DNA from 4 places in the Rhizobium sp. WYCCWR 11128 genome. Region 2 is predicted to be linked to each of the others. Evidence: predicted binding sites of a transcription regulator. Region 2 holds the regulator's gene; each other region holds the start of a gene.
What was found. Region 2 encodes HrcA, which represses chaperone genes, less so after heat shock. Its sites were predicted from a motif close to GTTAGCACTCNCNNNNNGNGAGTGCTAAC; they were not measured.
Positions count from the first base shown of each region.

Region 1: the regulator HrcA is predicted to act here: its motif matches at 1,449-1,477, upstream of HX898_RS30925 (co-chaperone GroES).
Region 3: the regulator HrcA is predicted to act here: its motif matches at 1,875-1,903, upstream of HX898_RS22455 (co-chaperone GroES).
Region 4: the regulator HrcA is predicted to act here: its motif matches at 1,745-1,773, upstream of groES (co-chaperone GroES).

Region 1 is NZ_JACCEZ010000016.1:109,289-113,497, reverse strand. Features, by position in the region: gene HX898_RS30945 (HD domain-containing protein) at 1-127, opposite strand, end outside; gene HX898_RS30940 (DUF2934 domain-containing protein) at 133-459, opposite strand; gene HX898_RS30935 (hypothetical protein) at 514-870, opposite strand; gene HX898_RS30930 (hypothetical protein) at 979-1,269, opposite strand; gene HX898_RS30925 (co-chaperone GroES) at 1,619-1,933, shown strand; gene groL (chaperonin GroEL) at 2,086-3,714, shown strand; gene HX898_RS30915 (hypothetical protein) at 3,765-4,022, shown strand; gene HX898_RS30910 (SDR family oxidoreductase) at 4,003-4,209, opposite strand, start outside.
Region 2 is NZ_JACCEZ010000002.1:360,340-364,548, forward strand. Features, by position in the region: gene rdgB (RdgB/HAM1 family non-canonical purine NTP pyrophosphatase) at 1-448, opposite strand, end outside; gene HX898_RS09405 (VOC family protein) at 449-874, opposite strand; gene rph (ribonuclease PH) at 871-1,590, opposite strand; gene hrcA (heat-inducible transcriptional repressor HrcA) at 1,719-2,807, shown strand; gene grpE (nucleotide exchange factor GrpE) at 2,918-3,550, shown strand; gene HX898_RS09425 (nucleoside hydrolase) at 3,593-4,209, opposite strand, start outside.
Region 3 is NZ_JACCEZ010000007.1:302,373-306,581, forward strand. Features, by position in the region: gene HX898_RS22430 (transglutaminase family protein) at 1-237, opposite strand, end outside; gene HX898_RS22435 (DUF1488 domain-containing protein) at 265-540, opposite strand; gene HX898_RS22440 (hypothetical protein) at 531-854, opposite strand; gene HX898_RS22445 (hypothetical protein) at 851-1,186, opposite strand; gene HX898_RS33285 (hypothetical protein) at 1,183-1,446, opposite strand; gene HX898_RS22455 (co-chaperone GroES) at 1,957-2,274, shown strand; gene groL (chaperonin GroEL) at 2,324-3,958, shown strand; gene HX898_RS22465 (hypothetical protein) at 4,024-4,209, shown strand, end outside.
Region 4 is NZ_JACCEZ010000002.1:895,090-899,298, reverse strand. Features, by position in the region: gene HX898_RS12065 (bifunctional riboflavin kinase/FAD synthetase) at 1-557, opposite strand, end outside; gene HX898_RS12060 (TIGR01459 family HAD-type hydrolase) at 588-1,436, opposite strand; gene HX898_RS12055 (hypothetical protein) at 1,429-1,713, shown strand; gene groES (co-chaperone GroES) at 1,831-2,127, shown strand; gene groL (chaperonin GroEL) at 2,200-3,843, shown strand.

The DNA.
Region 1 (4,209 bases), on a different contig from region 2:
GCGTCTCGTCGCCGGAAACCAGAAGGGCTACCCGCTGGCAGTGCTCGAAGTACGGCCGGCCGGTTTTGTCCGCCTTACCTTCATGGGCCGTAAGAGCGATCTGGATGGCATGGTCGAGATGCTGCATGGCGATTATGGCCCTTCGGTTTTTCTAATCTTCCGCGGGTAAGGCTTTTCGCCCGTCGTCATCTCGATGTCAGGGGCGGGAGCCACGGCGGCCTGGACAGGCCTCGCCCGCCGCCGATCGAGATCGCCACTCTCACCGGCGCCTTGAAGTAGCGCCGCATCATCCCTGTCGTCTTCATCGAGCAGATTCTGCAGCGTCTCATTCTCATCGTCGCCCGACAGTTCGTCGCAGGCTTGAAGCCAATGGCGCTGGTCGGCGCCATCCGGGCGGCCCTCGGCCTCCCAGATTTCGTAGGCGCGCTGGCGTATCTGCTCGTGCTTGTCTATCGCCATGATCTCCTCCAAGCGCACTGGGATGAGCCCTCCGAAGAGCGGCCCGGCCGCCTATCAGGGCGTGTTGATGGTTGGAAGAAAATCCTCCACCTGTTTGCGTTGATCCTTTGGAAGCGTCTCCACCCGTTCCTTCCAGAACCGTTCGGCCTCCGGCGGATCCTCGTCCCATTGGCGAACATCGGTGATATTGTCGTCAATCATGGATCGGCGGTGGCCGCCGAGGCTAAGATATTCCTTTGTAAGCTTCAGGCTTGGGGTTTCGGTTTCGGTATCACGATCTAATGCCGAGCTGGCGTTGCGTCGGGCAGTTTCCATTGCCCTTTTACGATCGGTCTCGGCCCGTTCTGTATCGGCGGACCGCGCATCGTCGGTGCCGCTCTCGGGCGGCACGCTGGATTTGAAAGTCGTCATGGATCACCTTTCGATGTTGTGATCCAATAACCTTCGCAAAGAGTGAGAGTTCCGCGTGGTTGGCGATTGATTTGAGCCGGCGACCGAGCCGCACCGCCCGGGCGGCAATCAATGAACGGCCATACTCACCATTCGATAGGGGTGCACGGCCTCGAATTGCGAGATCATCGCCGTCGCCTGCTGAAATACGAGCTCGGCATTTTCCGGATCATCACGGGCGAGTTCATCGGCGTTGCCGCGGATCGCTTCGGCCATGTTGTTGGAAAGTGCGGCAAACTGCGTGTTGCCTTCGACATAGGCCTCACGCGCCGTGTCCTCCAGCGTACGAGCGATATCGACGAGGATTTCCTCGCGTTCCTCGATACTGAGGTCTTTGATGATATTGGTCTTCTCTTCCATGTCACTCACTCCAAAAAGACGTGGGACGATGACCGAGCTCAAGTAAGCCTCGATCATCAAAGAGTTGGGAATGCCGAAATCCGGATTCAAGCCTCAATTCTGCTCGAACTCGCCTCCGGCACCACGCCGTCGCCTTCGTTATTCGAACGCGGGAGGCGATTTTCTGTTACCTGCCGGGCGTTAGCACTCACGAGCAGGTAGTGCCAATTTCTCTTCCATCACCTCTTGAATTGCAAAACCATCGAACCAAATCACTGTCGCAAGGCTCGCGCGCGAGCACCCGCCCGGATTGGTCATCCGGTCCGGCCAGGGAAACAAACGTCATCACTGTTTGTCGATGGAGGAAGACATGTCGTTCCGACCGCTTCATGACCGCATTCTCGTCCGCCGGGTCGATTCAGAGGAAAAGACCAAGGGCGGCATCATCATTCCCGACACCGCTAAGGAAAAACCGCAGGAAGGCGAAGTGATCGCCGTCGGCCCCGGCGCGCGCAACGAAGCCGGCCAGATCCAGGCGCTCGACGTCAGGCCCGGCGATCGCATCCTGTTCGGCAAATGGTCCGGCACCGAGATCAAGATCAATGGCGAAGACCTGCTGATCATGAAGGAAAGCGACGTGATGGGCATCATCGAGCCGCAGGGCGAAAAGAAGCAGGCCGCCTGAGATCCCTGCGGACGTCGTCAATGCTGGAGTGCTTCAGCTTTTCATGGAAAAAGCAGAACCGCTCCAACCTTTTATTTCAGACGCGATTCCAGATGGAAAACCGCGTCGCACTTTCCTGGAATTGCTCTGGCTGCCTATGAAGGAGTGAGGACATGGCTGCTAAAGAAATCAAATTCAGCACCGAAGCCCGCGAGAAGATGCTGCGTGGCGTCGACATCCTAGCCAACGCCGTGAAGGCGACCCTCGGCCCGAAAGGCCGCAACGTTGTGATCGAAAGATCTTTCGGCGCCCCGCGCATCACCAAGGACGGCGTTTCGGTCGCCAAGGAAATCGAACTCGAAGACAAGTTCGAAAACATGGGCGCCCAGATGGTCCGTGAAGTTGCTTCGAAGACCAGCGACGTCGCCGGCGACGGCACCACGACGGCAACGGTGCTGGCCCAGGCAATCGTCAAGGAGGGCGCCAAGGCGGTCACGTCGGGCATGAACCCGATGGACCTGAAACGCGGCATCGATCTTGCGGTCGCGGCCATCGTCGCGGAACTGAAGGCCAACGCCCGCAAGATCTCCAACAATTCCGAAATCGCCCAGGTCGGCACAATCTCCGCCAATGGCGATGCCGAAATCGGCCGCTTTTTAGCGGAAGCCATGGAAAGGGTCGGCAATGATGGCGTCATCACCGTCGAAGAAGCAAAGACCGCCGAAACCGAACTCGAAGTCGTCGAAGGCATGCAGTTCGACCGCGGCTATCTCAGCCCCTACTTCGTGACCAATGCCGACAAAATGCGGGTCGAGTTCGAGGACCCCTATATCCTCATCCACGAGAAGAAGCTCTCGAACCTGCAGTCGATGCTGCCGGTTCTCGAAGCTGTCGTCCAATCCAGCAAGCCGCTCCTCATCATCGCTGAAGACGTAGAAGGCGAAGCCCTCGCAACGCTCGTCGTCAACAAGCTGCGCGGTGGCCTGAAGATCGCGGCCGTCAAGGCGCCAGGCTTCGGCGACCGCCGCAAGGCCATGCTCGAAGACATCGCCATCCTGACCGCCGGCACCGTCATCTCTGAAGATCTCGGCATCAAGCTCGAATCCGTCACGCTCGACATGCTCGGCCGTGCCAAGAAAGTCTCGATCGAGAAGGAAAACACCACAATCGTCGATGGGTCAGGCGCCAAGTCCGACATCGAAGGCCGTGTGGCCCAGATCAAGGCCCAGATCGAAGAAACCACTTCGGACTACGACCGCGAGAAGCTGCAGGAACGTCTTGCCAAGCTCGCCGGCGGCGTTGCCGTCATCCGCGTCGGCGGCTCGACGGAAGTCGAAGTGAAGGAAAAGAAGGACCGCGTCGACGACGCGCTTCATGCAACCCGCGCGGCGGTTGAGGAAGGCATTCTGCCGGGCGGCGGCGTGGCGCTGCTGCGCGCCGTCAAGGCGCTCGACAATATCAAGACCGCCAATGGCGACCAGCGCGTCGGTGTCGACATCGTTCGCCGCGCGGTCGAGGCGCCGGCTCGCCAGATTGCCGAAAACGCCGGCGCGGAAGGCTCGGTCATCGTCGGCAAGCTGCGTGAGAAGAGCGAGTTTTCCTACGGCTGGAACGCTCAGACTGGCGAATATGGCGACCTCTATGTGCAGGGCGTCATCGATCCGGCCAAGGTGGTTCGCACCGCGCTGCAGGATGCGGCCTCCATCGCCGGTCTTCTCGTCACGACGGAAGCCATGATCGCCGACAAGCCCAAGAAGGACGCGCCGCCGCCAATGCCCGCCGGCCCCGGCATGGATTTCTAGAATGATCGCCCGCCCGCACCGCCGGGCGGGCCTTTCCCGAGGGAATAGAGATGGTTCAAACGATCAAAAACCGATCGCAGGTGCCGCTGGACTCCCGCGATCTTGAAACCTGCCAGCGCGTCTTCGACAGGCTGAGCACCGATTACGGGGTGGTAAGGAACAGCGACGAAGCCGAACGAATGGCGAGCATCATCATCGAGCTTTACCGGCAGGGCGTGCGCGACCCCGATCACCTGCAGTCAATGGTCGAGGCGGCCCGCGGCCTCTTCGAAACGAGCGAGCGCCCGCCTACTGCTCCGGGAATTTGACCATGGTGCCGCCACCGGTCGCCTGGTCCGTCGGGAAGACCTCTATCCTGGCGACGTCGACGAAGACGGGAAGCTCGATGGCATTCGAGATGATCGAGGCGATGTGAGAGGGCTGTATCGGACGGTAGCCGTCATAGAGCAGGGTCCGCGCCTGGTTGCCCTCCATTGCGGTTCGATAAAGCTCCGT
Region 2 (4,209 bases):
CCACCTCGCCGCGAAACAGCTCCGTATGCCCATCCGGCCAGGCAAGGCAGAGCACGCTGATGAAACGCGCCGTGCGCTGTTCCGGCTTTGTCGCGCCCGCGTCCTGCAGCGCCTTTTCCACCTTGGCCATCGCCATGTCGAAATCGCGCGTGCCGTCTGCCCTCTCCGCCCAATTGGCGGTGTAGACACCGGGATCGCCGCCGAGTGCATCGACCACCAGCCCGGAATCGTCCGACAGCGCCGGCATGCCGGCGGCATTGGCCGAGGCGACCGCCTTGATCGTCGCATTCTCCTCGAAGCTCGTGCCCGTCTCATCCGGTTCGACGAAATTCAGCTCGGCGGCCGATTTGGCGGTGAAGCCGAGCGGCCCGATCAATTCCTGGATCTCGCGGATCTTGCCGGCATTGTGGCTGGCGACGACGATGGTCTTCGTTTCAAGCTTGCGCATTCAGATATCCTGTTCGATGCCCCAGATTTTAGCCTCCGCGCATTCCAGGCTGTTGCCATCAGGATCGCGGAAATAGATCGAACGGCCGCCGTTCGGCCAGTGCACTTCGGATTCGATCGCAACGCCCGCCGCGGTCAGCCGCTCGGCCATGGCATCGATATTGCGGCCGGACACCCGGAAACAGGCATGGCCCTGGCCGCTCGTGCCGTGCGGCGGCACCTGCAGTGCTTCAGACGCTGGCGGCTTTACCGTTTCCTCGGGATTGAAGATCAGGAGAACGCCCGGACCGCAGCGGAAGAAGACATGCCGGTTGGCGGCGCGGGCGATCTTTTCAAGCCCGAGAACGTCTTCGTAGAACGTCTCGGCCTTATCGAGATCCCGCGCATAGAGCGCTGTTTCCAACATGCCTTCCAGCATGGGGTTCATCCTTCGACGGCTTGCTTCTGCAGCGCCACGAGTTCGCCGATGCCGTTCCTGGCAAGCTGCATCAGCGAGGTGAATTCGCCCTCGCTGAACGGCGTGCCTTCGGCCGTGCCCTGGATCTCGACGATCCCGCCGGTGCCCGTCATGACGAAATTCGCATCGGTCTCGGCCGAGGAATCCTCGAGGTAATCGAGATCGATCACCGGCTGGCTGGCGAAGATACCGCAGGAGATGGCGGCGACGTGATCCTTGAGGACCCGGTCGACCTTGATCATGTTGCGGCTTTCCATCCATTTCAGGCAGTCGTAAAGCGCGATCCAGCCACCGGTGATCGAGGCGGTCCGCGTGCCGCCATCGGCCTGGATGACGTCGCAATCGAGCGTGATCTGCCGCTCGCCGAGCGCCTGCAGGTCGACGACGGCGCGCAGCGACCGACCGATCAGCCGCTGGATTTCCTGGGTGCGGCCGCCCTGCTTGCCGGCGGCGGCTTCGCGCTTCATGCGTTCGCCGGTCGCCCGCGGCAGCATGCCGTATTCGGCCGTGACCCAGCCCTTGCCGGTATTGCGCAGCCATGGCGGCGTCTTTTCTTCGAGGCTCGCCGTGCAGAGCACATGCGTGTCGCCGAACTTCACCAGGCAGGAGCCTTCCGCATGCTTGGAAAAATTGCGCTCGAACGAGACCTTGCGCATCTGGTCGATTTTTCTGCCTGAAGGCCGCATTCTTATCTCCTGGGGTTTATTTGACCGCTTCTACGATTGGCGGCGCTCATTTGCAAATTCCCTTTTGCCACGGGTGTGAGTTTGACTTACTTTTCGGGAAGTATCATCAGCACGGGTTCGAAAGCTTCATGGGCATCAGGTCGACGTCGGTTTCGGATGCCGTAGCTGCGCTGGACGAGCGCTCCAGGGAAATTTTTCGTCGCATCGTCGAAGGTTATCTGGAAAGCGGCGAGCCGCTCGGTTCACGCAACCTGTCCCGTATCCTGCCGATGTCGCTGTCGCCGGCCTCGGTGCGCAATGTCATGAGCGATCTCGAAGAGCTCGGCCTGATCTATTCGCCGCATGTCAGCGCCGGCCGGTTGCCGACCCAGATCGGCCTGCGCTTCTTCGTCGACGCCTTCATGCAGGTCGGCGATCTCTCGGCCGAGGAGCGCGCCAACATCGACCGCCAGGTGCGGGTCGAAAGTGGCGGCAATCCCGTCGAATCGATGATGAACGAGGCAAGCCGCATGTTATCCGGCATTTCGCGCGGCGCCGGCCTCGTCATCACCTCGAAAAGCGATCCGGTGCTGAAACATGTCGAGTTCATCCGGCTCGAACCGACAAAGGCGCTGGCCGTGCTCGTCGGCGACCATGATCAGGTGGAAAATCGCATCATCGAGCTGCCGGCGGGCGTCACCTCCTCGCAGCTGACGGAAGCTGCGAATTTTCTCAATGCCCATATGTCCGGCCAGACCCTGCCGGAGCTTCGCAAACAGTTAAGCCGGTTGAAGGACGACGTCCGTCACGAGCTCGATGCCCTGTCACGCGATCTGGTCGAGCGCGGCATTGCTGTCTGGGCCGGCAGCCCGGACGAGGGAAAGCCCACGCAGCTGATCATCCGCGGCCGCGCCAACCTGCTCGAAGGCCTCGCCGGCGCCGAGGATCTCGACCGGCTGCGCCTGCTGTTCGACGATCTCGAGAAGAAGGACAGCCTGATCGAGATCCTCAATCTCGCCGAAAGCGGTTCGGGCGTGCGCATCTTCATCGGTTCGGAAAACAAGCTCTTCTCGCTGTCCGGCTCGTCGCTCATCGTCGCGCCCTATCGTGACGACGACGATCGCATCGTCGGTGCCGTCGGCGTCATCGGCCCGACGCGGCTCAATTATTCGCGCATCGTGCCGATGGTGGACTACACAGCCCAGCTCGTCTCCCGCCTTTCGCGCAATCAGCTTTGACGCGCAGCTATCAGTCACGCGGAATTTTCGCTTCTTTGTCACGCAGACTTGATTTTTTTCGGTCAAACCTCGATATCGGGCGCATCTGAAGACACCAACCGGAGACCGTCATGACCGATGACACGACGAAAAACGGACCTGACGCAACTGCGGCCGATGCCGCAGCCGACGCTGCCGCCTACGTCGAGAACGAAACTGCGCAGCAAGAGCCCGCCCAGCCGGACCCGATCGAGCTTCTGAAAGCCGAAAACGGCGAACTGCGTGACCGCTATCTGCGCCTTGCTGCCGAGATGGACAATCTGCGCCGCCGCACCGAGCGCGAAGTGAAGGATGCCAAGTCCTATTCCGTCGCCGGCTTTGCGCGCGACATGCTCGCCGTGTCCGACAATCTGCGTCGCGCGCTCGATGCCATCCCTCCGGAGACCAGGGCTGCGGCCGATGCCGGCCTGAGCACGCTGATCGAGGGTGTCGAGATGACCGAGCGCGCCATGCTGTCGGCTCTCGAGCGCCATGGCGTTCGCAAGCTGGAGCCGGTCGGCCAGAAGTTCGATCCGAATTTCCATCAGGCGATGTTCGAGGTGCCGAACCCGGACGTGCCGAATAACACGGTCGTCCAGGTCGTGCAGGCCGGCTTCACCATTGGCGAGCGCGTGCTGCGCCCGGCCATGGTCGGTGTCGCCAAGGGCGGTCCGAAGCCGGCCGAAGCCGAAACCAACTCTGTCTTCGACGAAAAAGACGCCTGAGATCGTTTCCTTTCCTCCTCGCGAGGAAGGGAAATCGAAGTTTTAGATGCGGGCGAAGCGTTCGATCAGCAGATCGAAGAAGCCGTCCGCATCGACATGGCGCATGACCCTGGCATTGCGCTTGCGCTCGGTCACGTGCCACCAGTCGACGACCGTCATGCCGACGGTAAGTTCGGACTGGACCTCGATCTCGACATTGCAGTCCCGGCCCTGGAAAAGCTCCTGCTTCAGCAGGTAGGCGACAACGGTCGGGTCGTGCAGCGGTCCGCCGTCGGAACCGTATTTCTCGATGTCGAACCGCTCGAAGAATTCCAGCATCTCGACCATGGCCTTTGCCGGCGCCGTGCCGATTTCGGCCATGCGCTTCACCCGGTCCTTGCGGGTCAGCAATTGATGCGTCACGTCAAGCGGCATCATCACGATCGGAACGCCTGAGCGGAAGACAATATCGGCGGCCTCGGGATCGACATAGATGTTGAATTCGGCTGCCGGCGTGATGTTGCCGCCCTCGAAGAAGCCGCCGCCCATCATCACCAGCTCGCGGATGCGGGGGACGATGTCGGGCGCCTTCTGGAAGGCCATGCCGATATTGGTGAGCGGCCCGAGCGTACACAGCGTCACCGTGCCTTCCGGCTCGCGGCGCAGCGTCTCGATAATGA
Region 3 (4,209 bases), on a different contig from region 2:
GTCGTCTTCGATCGTCGCATCGCCCCATATGGTCAGGTCGCCCGCCGGGGCAACCAGCCGAAGACACCGGTTACCGAAGAGGTCGCGATAAGTCGAAGTTGGAACATCAGGGGTGGTGAAGACCGTTTCCGGAATTCTGATGTCGGCCGCACGATCATCATGTACCGACAACAGGCATACCAATGCGGTCGGCTGCGGGCAGGTCAGCGTGATTTCATAGCCGTAACGGATCAACATGGAGCGTTCCCGCGCGTCCGGATCCGCTTAGCGGAAATCCGCCGCAGTTAGAGTATAGAAGGCGCGGCGGCGGTAGGAATAGGCTTTGTGTGCCACGTCCTGAATGGAGTTGCGCAGGGCGTCGAACGCCGAAAGCCACCTCGTTTCCGAGGGTTCGGTTCTTTGCAATGTCATGTCGGATTTCGCCAGCGCGCCAACCTCGATGAAGAACAACACCTGGAACATGCCGTCATGGCCGACGAAGCGCACAGCATTTCTCGCCGCATCGAAGCTGCGGCTTTGGTTCAGAAAGGCTAGCGCCATGGTTGAACCGGCGGGGTCTCACTCCGGGCGGCGTCCGACAGCCTCAGCCATTCCTTCCGGTATCCTATGTTGAGAAGATTGAAGGACATCATGTCTTTCCCGGCCTGCGAACGGCTCTTGCCGATCACGGCATGGTCGGCATGCACTGGAACGTTTGCTGAGACACGATAGACGGTCGACGAACGGGCGGATTCGATCCGGCGGTCGTGTTCGATCTCCATGGAGTAGCGGCCGGAAGCGCCACATTTGTTTTCCCATGTGCCGACGGCAAAGGCATTCCGTCTTCGTTCGGCTTCGTCTTCATGGCTGTTCACGATGTCAACCTTTCGTCATTCGGGCCGTGGCCATGGCCAAACGTCCTCTCGATCAGTGTTGCGCCGCTGCCGGCGGGCGATAGGTTTACCAGTTCCAGACTGTCTTCCGTCGCGACGCGCTCATGACGTTCATCGTCGCTGCGGATGCGGTATTGCAGCACATTTCCTCTCGGAGGAAGCGTGGCGGTAATGCGGTATGTGTCGGGGAGCTTCGAGGGAACGACCAGGAACCCGTCCTTCACTCGGACAGTCTGCCCCACTTTGAAGATATGCGTTGCTGCCTCGCGCCGGATCGAGCGTCCATTGCGTTGCGGGATGCGCGTAGCGGTCATGACGGTTTGTGGTCCTTTTCGAGCGCGGTTTCGAGAGCTGACAGGGGGATAGGCATCATCTGCTGCGTCGAACTCTGCGTGGCGATCGCCGGCAGGTGGATGAAGGCGCCGACCCGTCGCCAGGCAAGCCTGGAAACGCTGTCGATCAATTCCTCGTCATAATCGACGCGGTATTCTCCGGCTGGCTGCGCCCCGTCGAAACCGGGCAGCCGGAACGGGGATGAAAAGCGGACGACGGTTTGTGTGGTGCGACTGGTCACGGCTGAGGCCTCTGCAGGAAGACACCGATGCGTTTCCTGTATCGTTGAGATCCGAACCGGACGAACTCGATGCTGCCGGTACATCCGCGGTCAGCGCCAAGCTCATTCCGGATCGGAATAGGCGAAATCAACGCCGGAACGACGTCATAGATTGCTATCGAAAATTCAGTGGTGATGGCGGGTCGTAGGTCTCTGACACCGCGAAGCCAAGTCGGCCAAATCGACGAGACCTATCATTGCGCCTCGATTGAGTTTAAATCAAGATAATTCGGATTTATCTATGAAAAACGCTAAATTAACTCAACGACACGTTAAATAAAATTGAGCGCGATGGCGTGAAAATTCTATTCATTTCCTGATTATTACAAAATATCCGCTCAAATTGATTTCCTGAATTTTTAAAGAAATTCCCCGCGTGAACAATATTTCTTGGCACTCCTATCAATCGAGTGCCACGAGTGCTATTTATGAATTGCAGCCGCCCTACGCGCCGGCAGCAGAAAGACCTCTATGAAATTCCGTTCACTTCACGACCGCGTCGTCATTCGACGTGCGGAAGGCGATGTCAAATCCAAGGGCGGGATCATCATTCCAGACACCGCCAAGGAGAAGCCGCAGCAAGGCGAAGTGGTCGCAGTCGGCCCGGGCCTGCGCGACAAAGGCGGTAATCTCGTCCCGCTCGATGTCGAGGTCGGCGATCTCATTCTGTTTGGAAAATGGTCGGGGAGCGAGGTCACGATCGATGGCGAAACCCTTTTGATCATGAAGGAGACCGACATCATGGGCATCGTCGAAAAGACCGAAGCGGCCGCCGGCAAAGCCGCCTGAGGGTCGAATTTGTGACCCGCAACTCAAGACCGAACTGGGAAGAAATATCATGTCTGCCAAGGAAATCAGGTTCTCCACCGACGCGCGCGACCGCCTGCTGCGCGGCGTCGAATTGCTCAACAATGCCGTCAAGGTGACGCTTGGCCCGAAGGGTCGCAACGTCGTCATCGACAAGGCCTATGGCGCACCGCGCATTACCAAGGACGGCGTCAGCGTCGCCAAGGAGATCGAGCTCGAAGACAAGTTCGAAAACATGGGCGCGCAAATGGTGCGCGAGGTGGCTTCGAAGACCAATGACCTTGCCGGCGACGGCACGACGACGGCAACGGTGCTCGCCGCCTCCATCTTCCGCGAAGGCGCAAAGCTCGTCGCTGCCGGCATGAACCCGATGGATCTGAGGCGCGGCATCGATCTCGCCGTTATCGCCGTCGTCAAGGAAATCAAGGCGAGGGCGATGAAGGTCAAGTCATCAGGCGAGATCGCGCAGGTCGGCACCATTGCCGCCAATGGCGACGCCGCCATCGGCGAGATGATCGCCAGTGCGATGGACAAGGTCGGCAATGAGGGCGTCATAACAGTCGAAGAGGCGCGAACCGCCGAGACCGAACTCGATGTCGTCGAGGGCATGCAGTTCGATCGTGGCTATCTCTCGCCCTATTTCGTCACCAATGCCGAGAAGATGCGCGTGGAACTGGAGGAACCCTATATCCTCGTTCACGAGAAGAAACTCGGCAGCCTGCAGGCGATGCTGCCGATCCTGGAAGCCGTCGTACAGACCGGCAAACCGCTGCTCCTCATCTCGGAGGACGTCGAAGGCGAGGCGCTGGCGACGCTTGTCGTCAACAAGCTGCGCGGCGGCCTGAAGGTCGCCGCCGTCAAGGCACCGGGCTTCGGCGATCGCCGCAAGGCGATGCTCGAAGACATTGCCGTGCTGACCGCCGGCCAGATGATTTCCGAGGATCTCGGCATCAAGCTCGAGAACGTCACGCTCGATATGCTCGGCCACGCCAAGCGCGTGCTGATCGACAAGGAAAGCACCACGATCATCGACGGCTCCGGCGACAAAGCGGCCATCCAGGCGCGCATCCAGCAGATCAAGGCGCAGATCGAGGACACCACCTCCGACTACGACAAGGAAAAACTGCAGGAACGCCTGGCGAAACTCGCCGGCGGCGTCGCGGTCATCCGCGTCGGTGGCGCGACCGAGACGGAGGTCAAGGAAAAGAAGGACCGCATCGACGATGCGCTGAATGCCACCCGTGCGGCGGTCGAAGAGGGCATCGTGCCCGGCGGCGGCGTGGCACTGTTGCGCGCCAAGTCGGCGCTCATGGGCCTGACCGGGGAGAACGCCGACGTGACGGCGGGCATCTCGATCGTGCTGAGGGCGCTCGAAGCCCCGATCCGGCAGATCGCCGACAATGCCGGGTTCGAAGGCTCCATCGTCGTCGGCAAACTCGCCGACAGCAATGATCACAATCAGGGCTTCGACGCACAGACGGAGACCTATGTCGATATGATCGAGGCCGGCATCGTCGATCCTGCCAAGGTCGTGCGCACCGCTCTGCAGGACGCTGGTTCGATCGCGGCGCTGCTGATCACCGCCGAGGTGATGATCGCCGACATTCCCGCGAAAGATTCTGCGCCTGCTGCCGGAAATGGCGGCATGGGCGCTATGGGATACTGAGGCCAGCGTGACCGTTCCGGCGTCGCCGGACGGCACAACCCGAATAACAGACAGGGAGAATTCCAATGTCCGTACAGAGCAGCAGCAAGACATCGATTACCCAGCGTTTCGACAGTTACCAGCCGTCCAAGACGCTTCTCGCCTGGGCCTGCGTCGTCACGGCGATCGCCACGATGATCATCGGCTTCAGCTGGGGAGGTTGGGTCACAGGCGGCACATCAGGCAAAGCGGCAGCCGCCGCCAGCGAAACC
Region 4 (4,209 bases), 530 kb from region 2:
CCGGCGACTTCGCTGACATTGCCCTCCTTCAGGAGCGCGCGGATATGGCTCGAAGAGACGACATCGGCGTTTTCGTCGCGGAAAGCATCGATCAGGGTGACGCCGAAGCCGTAGGTATGGCCGGCATTCATCAGGAAGGCGGGACCGCCCTCGCGGCCGCGGCCGAAATGGAAATCGAAGCCGGTGACGACTTCGGAGGCGCCGAGCCAATCCTTCAGGATCGAGTGGATGAAATCATCGGCCGAGCGCTGCGAGAACTCGTAGTCGAAAGGATATTCGATGACGGCGCTGAAGCCCAGCGTTTCCAGGATACGGGCCTTCAGCGGCGCCGGCGTCAGGCGGAAGACCGGTGTCTGCGGCCGGAAGACCGTGCGCGGATGCGGCTCGAAGGTCAGCACCAACGCGGGGATACCGCGCGCCTTGGAGATCTCGAGCGCCCGGTTCAGCACCGATTGATGGCCTCGGTGCACGCCGTCGAAATTGCCGATGGCAATGACGCCGCCCTTCAGATGGGCGGGTAGGGGTTCCCGGGTTTCATTGCGGTGGAAGACGGTCATCGGCTGGCTTCTCTTCATGCAAGGCGTGTCTCATGCAAGGCGGGGCATCCACCACTTCGGCGCGGCGTTTTCCCGTTCGAGATAGGCGTTGAGGATCGCCTCGTCGGTTTCACCGTTGAGAGTATATTCCTTAGCGTGGATACCGCCGCTGATGTAGAGGAGGTCGAGGCCGTAATTCAAGGCGCCGCGCACATCGGTCGGCATGCCATCGCCGATCGCCAGCACACGCTCGACCGGGAAATCGCCGCTAAGCTCGCGGGCAGCCGCTAGCGTCGCCTCGTAGATCGGCCGGTGCGGCTTGCCGGCGATGCGGGTGCTGCCGCCGAGCTGCTCGTAATAGGCGGCCATGGCGCCGGCGCAGGGGATGATGCGATGGCCACGCTCGACGATGAGGTCGGGATTGGCGCAGATCATCGGCACGTCGCGAGCTTTGAAATCGAGAAGCATATCGGTGTAGTCCTCCGGCTTCTCCGTCTCGTCGTCGAAAAAGCCGGTGCAGACGAGCGATAGCGCTTCGCCGGCCGGCCGGCGCTCGACGCCAATGCCTTCGAGAAGCGCCTTGTCGCGCTCGGGGCCGAGCAGAAAGACGGTCTTCGGCCCCTCTGCGATCAAACCGCGCGTGACGTCGCCCGAGGTGACGATCCTGTCATAGGCGCTGTCGGGAACGCCGATCTGGCGCAACTGCTCGACCACCTGCCAGGAAAGGCGCGGTGAATTGGTGATAAGGACAACGGCGAGGCCGCTTTCGCGTGCCGCTTCAAGGGCTGCGGCCGCCTTCGGGAACGGATCGACGCCGTTGTGAACGACGCCCCAGACATCGCAGAGCACCACATCATAGTGACCTGATATCTCCGAGAAGTTTTCTATCCGCTTGGCCATTCCGATTTCCCGATTTGCTTCAGTCACCGGTGACATTGCAAAGGCGCAAGGCGATGGCAAGGCATTTTCTTCGCTGCCGGACCAATGCGAGGAGCTTGAACGGCGATCCGGCGAAGCGGATGGGCAAAGGGTTTTGATGATTATCGCGAAGCGGCAGATCGCTGACGGCGGACGAGTTCGGCAAAGTTCGGCAGCACCCGGGTTTCGGCCGCAATCTCGTACTATTCTCCAGCCTCTTCACAATTCCGGCACAAAAATTCGTGATTGCTCTCATTGACTCCTCTCGGAGCCATCCCTAAATGCTCGTCGCTAGCACTCACCGCAAGGGAGTGCTAACATCTATCCATGTGGGCCACTCCGGTCCGCGAATGTCATTCGATCGAGGGATTAGACAATGGCAAGCACCAACTTCCGCCCCCTTCACGACCGCGTCGTTGTTCGCCGCGTTGAGTCCGAAGCCAAGACCAAGGGCGGCATCATCATTCCCGATACCGCCAAGGAAAAGCCGCAGGAAGGCGAAATCGTCGCCGTCGGCTCCGGCGCGCGCGATGAGTCCGGCAAGGTCGTCGCACTCGACGTCAAGGCTGGCGACCGCATCCTGTTCGGCAAGTGGTCCGGCACCGAAGTCAAGATCGACGGCGAAGACCTTCTGATCATGAAGGAAGCCGACATCATGGGCATCATCGGCTGATCGGCCGACCTGCTTTCCCGAAATGGCTGACGGGCCTTTTGCCCGAACAACTCGAATTCAGGAGTTAAGAATATGGCATCTAAAGAAATCAAGTTTGGCCGCACCGCGCGCGAAAAGATGCTGCGCGGCGTCGACATTCTCGCCGATGCAGTGAAGGTCACGCTCGGCCCGAAGGGCCGTAACGTCATCATCGACAAGTCCTTCGGCGCGCCGCGCATCACCAAGGACGGCGTTTCGGTCGCCAAGGAAATCGAACTCGAAGACAAGTTCGAAAACATGGGCGCCCAGATGGTCCGCGAAGTTGCTTCGAAGACCAACGACATCGCCGGCGACGGCACCACGACGGCTACCGTTCTTGCCCAGGCGATCGTTCGCGAAGGCAACAAGGCCGTTGCAGCCGGCATGAACCCGATGGACCTGAAGCGCGGCATCGATCTTGCTGTCGCCGACGTCGTGAAGGATCTCCAGGCCAAGGCCAAGAAGATCTCGACTTCGGAAGAAGTTGCACAGGTCGGCACGATTTCGGCCAATGGCGACAAGCAGGTCGGTCTCGACATTGCTGAAGCCATGCAGAAAGTCGGCAACGAAGGCGTCATCACGGTTGAAGAAGCAAAGACCGCCGAAACCGAACTCGAAGTCGTCGAAGGCATGCAGTTCGACCGCGGCTACCTCAGCCCCTACTTCGTGACCAACCCGGAAAAGATGATCGCCGACCTCGAAGACGTCTTCATTCTCCTTCACGAGAAGAAGCTCTCGAACCTGCAGTCGATGCTCCCGGTTCTCGAAGCTGTCGTCCAGACCGGCAAGCCGCTCCTCATCGTCGCTGAAGACGTCGAAGGCGAAGCTCTTGCTACGCTCGTCGTCAACAAGCTGCGCGGCGGCCTGAAGATTGCTGCCGTCAAGGCTCCTGGCTTCGGCGATCGCCGCAAGGCCATGCTCGAAGACATCGCCATCCTGACCGGCGGCACTGTCATCTCCGAAGACCTCGGCATCAAGCTCGAATCCGTCACGCTCGACATGCTCGGCCGTGCCAAGAAGGTTTCGATCTCCAAGGAAAACACGACGATCGTCGACGGTTCGGGCGCCAAGACCGACATCGAAGGCCGTGTTGCCCAGATCAAGGCGCAGATCGAAGAAACCACTTCGGACTACGACCGCGAGAAGCTGCAGGAACGTCTTGCCAAGCTCGCTGGCGGCGTTGCCGTCATCCGCGTCGGCGGCTCGACGGAAGTCGAAGTGAAGGAAAAGAAGGACCGCATCGACGACGCGCTCAACGCGACCCGCGCTGCTGTTCAGGAAGGCATCGTCCCCGGCGGCGGTATCGCTCTGCTCCGCTCCTCCACGAAGATCACCGTCAAGGGTGCAAACGACGACCAGGAAGCCGGCATCAACATCGTTCGCCGCGCCCTGCAGTCGCTCGTTCGTCAGATCGCTGAAAACGCAGGCGACGAAGCCTCGATCGTTGTCGGCAAGGTCCTCGACAAGAACGAAGACAACTACGGCTACAACGCCCAGACGTCCGAATATGGCGACATGATCGCCATGGGTATCGTCGACCCGCTCAAGGTCGTTCGCACGGCGCTGCAGAACGCTGCTTCTGTCGCATCGCTGCTGATCACCACCGAAGCCATGATTGCCGAACTGCCGAAGAAAGAATCGGCTGGCGGTGGCATGCCGGGCGGAATGGGCGGAATGGGCGGAATGGACATGATGTGATCGGCGAAAGCCATCACTGACTACCATTCCGGCATCCGGAACAGGAAGGGCGGCCCTCGGGTCGCCCTTTTCTTTTGACCAAAGCGATTCGACGTGCGGTAGGACCGATTGGCATAGCCGATGAAACGTTTGCCCGGCTCTCTACTGCAGCCCCAGGCGCGAAGCTTGCGCCAGGCTTACGTTGCCCACGTCTTTCTCCGCCCACCGACATGCGAGAGATCATTGAGTTGCGGCACGATTTCCGGCCTGACGCAGCGTGAAAACGTTTGCAACGCTCTCAAAGATGATCCTCCTGTGCCAATTCTGGCGAAATAGGCCGAAGATGCAGGCATCCTAAGAAATGAGGCCGATCCGAATACCCCTTAA